Regions from separate parts of the Weissella ceti genome, predicted to be linked through region 2. Evidence: predicted binding sites of a transcription regulator. Region 2 holds the regulator's gene; each other region holds the start of a gene.

Region 1 (3,218 bases), 130 kb from region 2:
ATTCAAAGCAATCAGATTTAAAAACACTTCTTATAGAAGGAATGAACTTCTATGGTGCCCGTTTAGGTACACTTTTCATGGAAATGTTTGTATTGTGGGTTGGTGTCAGTGTCTTACAAGGAGATGCTTACCTATGGAAGCTAATTGTCCAAGTTCTTATCTTGGTGGCAAACTACGTCGCAAGTAAGTTTATCTTTAAAAACAAGGCTGCTTAAAGCAACTAAATCGTCATATATCTTAAATTATAAAAAGCAGGTGAACATCATGATGTTCACCTGCTTTTTCGTTATCTTTTATTATTCACACTTACGTGCTTACTTTGACAAATCTACCAAGATCTTAGCTTGAGACTTATCTGTTGTTAGTGTTTCAAATCCCTTTGTTACGATATCATCTAGCACAATTTCATCTGTGATAACAGGTGTCACGTCTAGCAATCCTTGGCTAACCAAATCAACGGTTTGTTGGAATGATTCACGTGAGTAAGCAATAGTTGTTGTTAGCTTAACCCCTGAGTTCATCAATTGCATTGGGTCAAATGAGATTGGCTTAGCAAAGATTGATACAATCACTGAAGTTCCACGAGGCTTTGTACTATCGATTGCTTGTTCGAAAGTTGATTGAACTCCTGCCACTTCAAATGAGACATCCGCTCCACCAGGAATGATTTCCTTGATAGCAGCCACAGTATCGTCAACCTTGGATGGGTTGATGACATCAGTTGCGCCCATAGCCAACGCCTTTTCAAGACGAACATCTGACAAATCAACAACCACAATCTTAGTTGCTCCGGCTGCCTTTGCAGCAGCGGCAACCAAGACACCGATTGGACCTGAACCGAAAATTACGACCTTTTGTCCGAACTTCAATCCACCTTCTTTAACGGCTTGAACCGCAACGGCAGCTGGTTCAATTGTTGCGGCCAAACGTAGTGAGAAGTCTTCTGGGATTGGGTAAATGTTAACTTCCGGTACGTTAACAAATTCTGCGAATCCACCATCAGTACTTAGCCCCAAGAAGCTGTATCCATCGTAGACATCAACGTCATCAGCAGAGTCCATGTGTGTCACTGTTGGGTTGATCGCAACGTGATCCCCTACCTTAACCTTTGTCACATCCTTACCAACACGTTCAACGATTCCTGAGAATTCATGTCCCATTGTGATAGGTGCTTGTCCACCAGTCAATGCATCTTGCTTTTCAACAGGGATAAACACTGGCCCTTCCAAGTATTCGTGCAAGTCACTTCCACAGATTCCTGCGTACGCCACTTTCACAACAACTTCGTTATCCTTCGTTTCCTTCAAGTCCACGTTTTCTACTCGAACGTCCTTAACTCCGTGCCATACTGCTGCCTTCATGATGAATCCTCCCTATGCATATCCTTTTATCTGTTCTCTACACTTTATATTTTAAACTTTTTAAATTAAAAAACAAGCATTAAATTACTTTTTTCACATTCTTTCATCTCCAAGCGTTTCTTTCGTGACAACTCAATAAAATACTGAACAAATCTAAAACACATACTTTAGATTAATTAAACAAGACAATTACCATATTCATAATTAAAGACACAAAAAATGCCCGCAAAACCACCCACAACCTTTGTGGAATGTTTCACGGACGAATACATTCAATTCAACGTTTAAAACGTTTAACTGTTTTAAATTTAAAATTGTCATTGAAATTTCAAGACATTAAGCACGATTCATAATGAACGAACTTTAATTTACATCTCAAAATGAATCAATGGTGGTACATCAGCCTTATCCGATACACGAATATGATCCGCTAGATAGGCTAGTTCATGAGAAATATCTTCTCGATTCGCATGCAAAGTTAGAATCGTGTCACCAACTGTAACCTCATCCCCCAACTTCTTATGCATCGTAATCCCAACACCATAATCTAGGACATCATCCTTAGATGCGCGACCACCACCAAGATACATTGATGCCATTCCCAACGAATCTGCATCCATTTCAGCTAGTACACCAGCTACTTGCGCTGTGAATGGAATATGAAACTCAGCTTGTGGCATTAAGCTGTAATCATTAATAACTTCTGGATTACCGTCTTGCGCAATAATCATTTGTTTGAATGCCTCTAGCGCTGTGCCATCTGTCAATGTAGCTTGCAACATGTCACGTGCTTCAGGTTCAGATGTCGCCTTACCAGCCATCATGACCATTGGCGCTCCAAGTGCAAGACATAGTTGGACTAAGTCAGCTGGTCCATTGCCCTTCAAAGTCTCAATGGTCTCTTGAATTTCTAGTGCATTTCCAATTTCACGACCCAAAGGTTGATTCATATCCGAAATAACAGCCTTCATTTGTAGACCTGCTGCTTTACCGATATCAACTAATGACTTGGCTAACGCCTTCGAATCATCAAGCGTCTTCATAAATGCACCTGAACCAGTCTTCACATCTAAGACCAAAGCATCATTTCCAGTTGCTAGTTTCTTGGACATGATTGAACTAGAAATCAATGAAATTGAATCTACTGTTGCGGTTACATCACGTAGTGCATAGATTTTCTTATCAGCGGGTGCAATATCACCAGTCGCAGAAATAATCGCTGTTCCAACAGAACGGATTTGTTCCTTGAATTGTTCTTCAGTCAAATTAACATTGAAACCGGGAATCGCTTCTAGCTTATCCAATGTCCCACCAGTGTGACCTAACCCACGGCCAGAAATCATCGGTACTTTGATATCTAATGCCGCAACCATTGCCGCTAATGGCAAACTCGTCTTATCGCCCACACCACCTGTTGAATGCTTATCAACCTTAATGCCTGGAATGTCTGACATATCTAAGACATCCCCAGAACGCATCATCGCATCCGTTAAAGCAGCGCGTTCAGTGACATTCATTTCATTGAAGAACACGGTCATCAAAAATGCACTCATTTGGTAATCTGAAATTGTCCCATCTGTATATCCATCGACGACAAATTGAATTTCTTCGCCGGATAACGCTTCCCCATTACGCTTCTTCATCAATACATCGATCATTTTCATACTATTCACCGTCTCCCAATTGATGGTCAGAATTACAAGGTAATTGCTGTTTCAAGCGCCACTAGCATCATGTCCTTGAAGGATGTTTGTCGTTCTTCAGGTGACAGCGCTTCATCACGATAGATATGATCTGATGCCGTTAAAATGTCCAAAGCACGGAACTTCAACTTTGCGCCTAATAGATATAGACCTG
Region 2 (3,218 bases):
CCTGCTGAAACTGAAACAGAATATAATGAACTCTTAATGCTTAGTCAACGTGTAAATCTAGTTTTGACAGCATTGCGTCAATCAGCGGGCATTGTGTTCCCAGCTGATAAGTAAAGGAATAAACATGGATACACGTTTTGAAGAAAAATTAAAAGCAACTGGAATTACAGATTGGACTCCAATCCAAACTGCTGTTGCAGAACCAATGGCCAATGGGGCATCAATTAATGCCTTGGCACCAACTGGAACAGGTAAGACTTTGGCCTTTACATGGCCAATTTTGCCAACATTAGTACCTGAAGATGGTGAACAATTGCTTGTTTTGGCACCATCACAAGAACTAGCCATGCAAACAACACGTGTGATGCGTGAATGGGCAACTGTGCTAGGGCTACGTGTTTTGTCAGTTACTGGTGGAGCCAATGTTAAGAACCAATTGGATCGTTTGAAGAAGCACCCAGAAGTGATTGTTGGAACTCCTGGACGTGTTTCAGAATTGGTACGTGCTGGTAAACTAAAGCTACACCGCTTACGTACTGTTATCTTGGATGAAGCTGATGAATTGCTACGTGAAGAAACAGCGGAACAAATCGAACAAATCTGGCGTACTGCGAAAGATGACGATATCCAAGTAGCTTTGTTTGGGGCAACAGCCGTAGATGAAGCGATTCCAGCCAAGATTTTTGACCGTGAATTCGAAACAATCGACCAACGTGATGTACCAATCCCAACACGTATCAAGCACGAATTCTGGTTGACGGCCAATGACCAACGTAACAAGCGTTTGCGTCAACTTGCATCACAAAAGAACTTCCAAGCAATGGTATTCTTCAACACAACAAAGCAATTGAAGAACACAGCCAACTTCCTGGCACACGAACACATTGGAATGGCCACATTGGTCCGTGGTGATTCAAGTTCAACACGTGAAAAGGCAATGCGTGCTTTCCGTGAAGGAAAGTCAAAGTTCCTTTTGACAACTGATGTTGGAGCCCGTGGATTGGATATTCCTGGTTTGCCAGCCGTTATTAACTTTGATTTGCCTCGTATGGGAGAAACATACACACACCGTGCTGGACGTACAGGACGTATGTCTCGTGAAGGTGTTGTGATTTCATTTGGTAACGATCATGACTTGCGTGAAATGCGCCGTTTGGTTGCGGTTGAAATCGAACAAATTACAGGGCAACCAAAGTTGTTGACGAAGTCACGTGCAACAGCCGAACGTACATCAAAGCGCGAAGGTCGTACGGACAAGTATGCTGAAAAGCGTGCTGCTAAGGCAGCAGGTGAAAAGAAGGTTGTGAAGACTGAATCTGACGAAAAGCCTATAAGTTCAACACGTTCTTCACAAACTAAAAAGTTTGTGAAGAAAGATGTGCCTGAAGTGCAATCACGTGAAGAGCGTTTTGCACAAGAGAAAAAGGCTAAGCGCAAGCATCGTAAGAACAAAGGTAAGCCTAAGCCAAAGAATTAAAAACACATCAGATATCTATATTCTAGATAGTCTGTGAAAATAATAAATGTTAATTAATTCACATAACAACCTTACTATATGTTATAGTAAGGTTGTTATCTTTTATATTCACAAATAAAAGTGGATAGGCTTTAAGATGTAGGAGACAAAATAATGACTGATGAAATGAACATTCAAACAACTGATAAGGCAATCCCTAAGGCGACAGCCAAGCGTTTGCCAATTTACTACCGTTACCTAAACATTCTGCTAGATTCAGGTGTAACGCGTATCTCATCAAACGAATTGGCTAAGGCCGTTAAGTTCGACGCAGCAACAATCCGTCGTGACTTTTCTTACTTTGGTGCACTAGGTAAGCGTGGTTACGGTTACGATGTTAAAGAATTGATGGAATTCTTTGGTGATATCTTGAATCAAGACAGCCTTGCATCTGTTGCATTAGTTGGGGTTGGTAACTTGGGACACGCCTTGTTAAACTTTAACTTCCACCAAAGTTCAAATGCGCGTATTTCTGCAGCGTTTGATGTTAACCCAGATATCGTAAATACAATTCAAAGTGGTGTACCAGTTTACGACATGGATGAACTTGAAGTACAAATTCGTGAACAACGTATTGAAGTGGCTATCCTGACAGTACCGGCACCAGTTGCGCAAGAAATTGCAACACGTTTGGCAGATGCAAACATTCAAGGTATCTTGAACTTTACGCCACTACGTCTTGATGTACCTAAGAACGTACGTGTCCAAAACGTCGATCTTACCAATGAACTACAAACTCTGTTATACTTTATTAATACATTTGACGGGAACAATTAATAATAAGTAGAGGTTTACTATATGAAAGCAATTGGTAAGTTCTTTAAGAGCAAGTTTATGCGCATTACAATGTTTATTGTGTTGATTCTTATCTCGCTTGGTTTGATCTTTCATAATCAAATTGCCCATTTTGCACTACAAAATTTCCATCCCGAAGTTTCTAAGGAAACAATTGCGGCTGCGGAAAAGGAAGATGCAAAGTATGAATGGCGTGATGTACAGTCATTAAGCGCAGAACAAATTTTACAAGCGCGTATAAATGCGGGAAAAGTTAATTTTGTTGGCTTCGTAGCGATGCCAGAAATTGGACTTTCTGTACCAATCGCACATGGGATTGATGATCTAGTTTTGTCACTTGGAGCGGGAACGATGTATCCTAATCAAAAGATGGGTGAAGGAAACTACTCACTGGCAAGTCACTTTATTCAAGGCGAAACAGGTAAGGGATTGATGTTCTCTCCTTTGTACTACAAAGGTAAGGTGGGACAAAAAATCTATCTAACTGATATGACTAATGTTTATGAATATACGGCGACTGCAGTAGAAACAATTAAGAGTACTGATGTACAATGGACACATGAAGTACCCGGTAAGAAAGTAATTACACTGATTACATGTAATTACACAGCCGAAGCAGGACGTGTTGTCATGCAAGGTGAATTAACCAAGACTTACGATTGGGAGCATGCACCGAAAGCAGCGAAGGATTCATTTACCGCTGATAATCGTTGGATTAAGTAAGGGGAGAACATATGAAGAATTTACAAGTATCTAAAAAAGAGGCGCGTCTGCAAAAGACAACACCAATGACTAAGTTGAAGATGATGACTGAAGCATTTTCAATTTTTTGGATTATGGTATTAGCAGGATTCCAATTAATGCGTGCCGTATTCCGTTTGCTACGACTAAAGAAAGCATATTCTTC
Region 3 (3,218 bases), 340 kb from region 2:
TTCTTCCATCAATTTAATTGAGACGTAGTTACGATCGTAGGTTACGATTTCACCAGGCGCAATTGCCAGGTTATTAGATCCATCGTTCCATTGTTCACGTGGGGCAATGACTGGATCACCGCCACCAGTTTCAATCAGGTCTAGTTCAGGCAAATCTAGCACTTCCATCAATGTCTTCTTCAAGTTCGTGCGAGGATGAAGCGTCACATTGCCGTCCTTATCAGGACGTAGGATTTGGATGTTCATCTTACCGTCTTCGTCCATGATGCCAGGGAAGACAGTGAATTGGTCATGGTTAACCATTGTGAACACTGTGTCCAAATGCATCATTGCGTGGTTGTGTGGGATTTCAATGGCTACGATAGTATCGAACTTACTATCTGGATTCTTGAACATTTCTTCAGCCAATGCTTGGATAGCACGACTTGAAGTACGTTCTGACACACCAATGGCTAATGTGTGGTCGTTCAAGACTAATTCATCTCCACCTTCGATACGTGAATCCGTATTACGATCCAACCAAACGTCAACCTTACCGGCAAAACGTGGGTGGTATTGCATGACAAATTCAGTAATCAATGATTCAGGGCGACGAGCAGCAAATGTCATACGATTAATTGTCAAACCATTTCCCATCATGGCTTGCGGATCACGTGTAAAGTACGCATTTGGTAGTGGGTCAATCAAGAATGCATTTTGAGCATCAGACCCAGACACGTCGTGTAGGTTGGGTTCTGACAAATCCACCAGTTCACGTCGGATACCAGCGTAGATTGTGGCAACCATCGTATGAACATCTAGTGTGTTTAAGTAGTTTCGAATATCGCGCATCGCAGCACCAGTGTAATAGTGCTCGTTTAAGTATCGTGTCAAAAATTGATTACGAACTTCTTCATCTTGTAAGACATCTTCTAGTAGTTGTTCAATATAGACTGTTTCAACACCGTTGTCTTGCAGTGTCTTGGCGAAAAAATCGTGTTCTTCTTGCGCAATCTTCAAGAATGGAATGTCATCAAACAATAGACGTTCCATTGAATCTGGCGTGATGTTTTCAATTTCGGCTCCAGGACGGTGTAACAAAACTGACTTCAACTTCCCAATTTCGGAATTCACTTGAATTGCTGGATTATCAATCATCATAAATCTCCTATTTCGTCGTGTGCAGTTGTGAAAACATGCTCAAACTATTTGAACATGCGATATTGACTACTCTTTGAAAGCGCTTTCTGAGTACAGCTAAAATGATAATACATGCTAATCGAAAAAGAAAGGCCAGTTTTAAAAAACGTAAATCGATTTAAAAGTAATAAGAAGAGTTCTACTCAATTTATGCGCATAAAAATTCACAATAAAAGACAGGATGCTTATATATAGGCAGGTGAAAGGGTTTATTGTTGTGAAAAAATGAATACTAAAAAAAGTCGAAATTTCCTAAATTTCTTTTTTCGTACAGAACGTCATGTGTTTTAAATCACAATGACTTTGGAAGGCGTAGAAGTACTGCTGTAGCAATGCGAATGAAATTTTTGTGAAAAGATTATCAAAGTGTATTGACATCTCTTTGTGAAGTGTTACACTAAGTGTGTAGATAAATGAGATATTAAAAGATTTGAAAAACAAGGGGAAAAATAACATGAGTACAGATAAGCAAAACAACATGACTCCTGAGGAAAAGAAAGCAGCCGCAGAAGTAATGACACAAACGTTAGTTGCCAACGCAAAAGAAGCTTTGCTAGAATTCCAAAATTTCACACAAGAACAAGTTGATCGCGTAGTTGAAGCAATGGCTTTGGCTGGAGCGGAAAACTCACTATTACTTGCCCACGAAGCTCACGATGAAACTGGCCGTGGAGTTGTCGAAGACAAGGATACAAAGAACAAGTTTGCATCAGAATCAGTTTATAACTCAATCAAGCATGACAAGACGGTTGGTGTAATCGGTGAAGATAAGGTAACGGGATCCGTTCAATTGGCAGCGCCACTTGGAATTTTGGCTGGAATCGTGCCAACAACTAACCCAACTTCAACAACAATCTTCAAGTCAATGATGACAGCCAAGACACGTAACGCCATCATCTTTGCTTTCCACCCACAAGCACAAAAGTCATCTGCACACGCTGCACAAATCGTATACGAAGCAGCCTTGGCAGCTGGGGCACCAAAGCACTTCATCCAATGGATTGAAAAGCCATCAATGGAAGGCACGAACGCGTTGATTACAAACCCAGACATTGCCTCAATCTTGGCAACTGGGGGACCTGGAATGGTTAACGCAGCGCTTCGTTCAGGAAACCCATCAATGGGTGTTGGCGCTGGTAACGGAGCCGTTTACGTTGACGCAACTGCGAATGTAAACCGTGCCGTTGAAGACTTGTTACTATCAAAGCGCTTTGACAACGGAATGATCTGTGCAACTGAAAATTCAGTTGTTATTGCGGCAGAAGTTTATGACGAATTCATGGCACAAGTTCAAGCACAAGGGGCTTACTTGCTACCAAAGAAGGAACACCAAAAGTTAGCTGATTACGTCTTCAAGGCTAATGCGGAAGGATTCGGCGTTACTGGACCAATCGCTGGAATGCCCGGACGTACAATTGCTGATAACGCTGGTGTAAAGATGCCGGCTGAAAAGGATGTTATCTTGTTCGAATTGGATAAGGAAAACATCGGTGAAGCTCTTTCATCAGAAAAGTTGAGCCCACTTTTGTCAGTCTACAAGGCTGGTTCACGTGAAGAAGGAATTGAAATTGTCCAAGCTTTGTTGGATTACCAAGGAGCTGGTCACAACGCTGCAATTCAAATTGGGGCCCAAGATGATCCTTTCGTTAAGGAATACGCTGATGCCATCGGAGCATCACGTATCTTGGTTAACCAACCAGATGCTCTAGGTGGAGTTGGAGATATTTATAACGATGCCATGCGCCCATCATTGACGCTTGGAACGGGATCATGGGGGAAGAATTCATTGTCACACAATCTATCAACAAACGATCTTTTGAACATTAAGACTGTTGCGCATCGTCGTAACCGCCCACAATGGGTCCGCTTGCCAGAAGAAATTTACTACGAATCAAACGCAATTTCATACTTGCAAGACATGCCTAACATGGAACGTGCCTTCATCGTTGCTGACCCGGGAATGGTGCAATTTGGCTTCGTTGAAAAGGTTGTGGAACAATTGGCTTTGCGCCAAAATGCGGTAAAGACAAGCATCTACG

The links. Region 2 encodes Rex, which represses fermentation and respiration genes when NADH is low (regulators of the CRP and FNR family bind a similar motif). Its sites were predicted from a motif close to TTGTGAANTANTTCACAA; they were not measured.
Region 1: KHQ31_RS06180 (2,3-butanediol dehydrogenase) is a predicted target of Rex. The motif match lies at 1,420-1,437, and genes of this name have one in related genera.
Region 3: adhE (bifunctional acetaldehyde-CoA/alcohol dehydrogenase) is a predicted target of Rex. The motif match lies at 1,460-1,477, and genes of this name have one in related genera.

Annotation. Positions count from the first base shown of each region.
Region 1 is NZ_CP074441.1:1,183,590-1,186,807, forward strand. It holds gene KHQ31_RS06175 (GtrA family protein) at 1-215, shown strand, start outside; gene KHQ31_RS06180 (2,3-butanediol dehydrogenase) at 315-1,361, opposite strand; gene KHQ31_RS06185 (thymidine phosphorylase) at 1,730-3,025, opposite strand; gene deoD (purine-nucleoside phosphorylase) at 3,058-3,218, opposite strand, start outside.
Region 2 is NZ_CP074441.1:1,056,418-1,059,635, reverse strand. It holds gene KHQ31_RS05530 (Gfo/Idh/MocA family protein) at 1-114, shown strand, start outside; gene KHQ31_RS05525 (DEAD/DEAH box helicase) at 125-1,477, shown strand; gene KHQ31_RS05520 (redox-sensing transcriptional repressor Rex) at 1,631-2,293, shown strand; gene KHQ31_RS05515 (class A sortase) at 2,315-3,034, shown strand; gene KHQ31_RS05510 (hypothetical protein) at 3,046-3,218, shown strand, end outside.
Region 3 is NZ_CP074441.1:1,393,279-1,396,496, reverse strand. It holds gene arcA (arginine deiminase) at 1-1,137, opposite strand, end outside; gene adhE (bifunctional acetaldehyde-CoA/alcohol dehydrogenase) at 1,634-3,218, shown strand, end outside.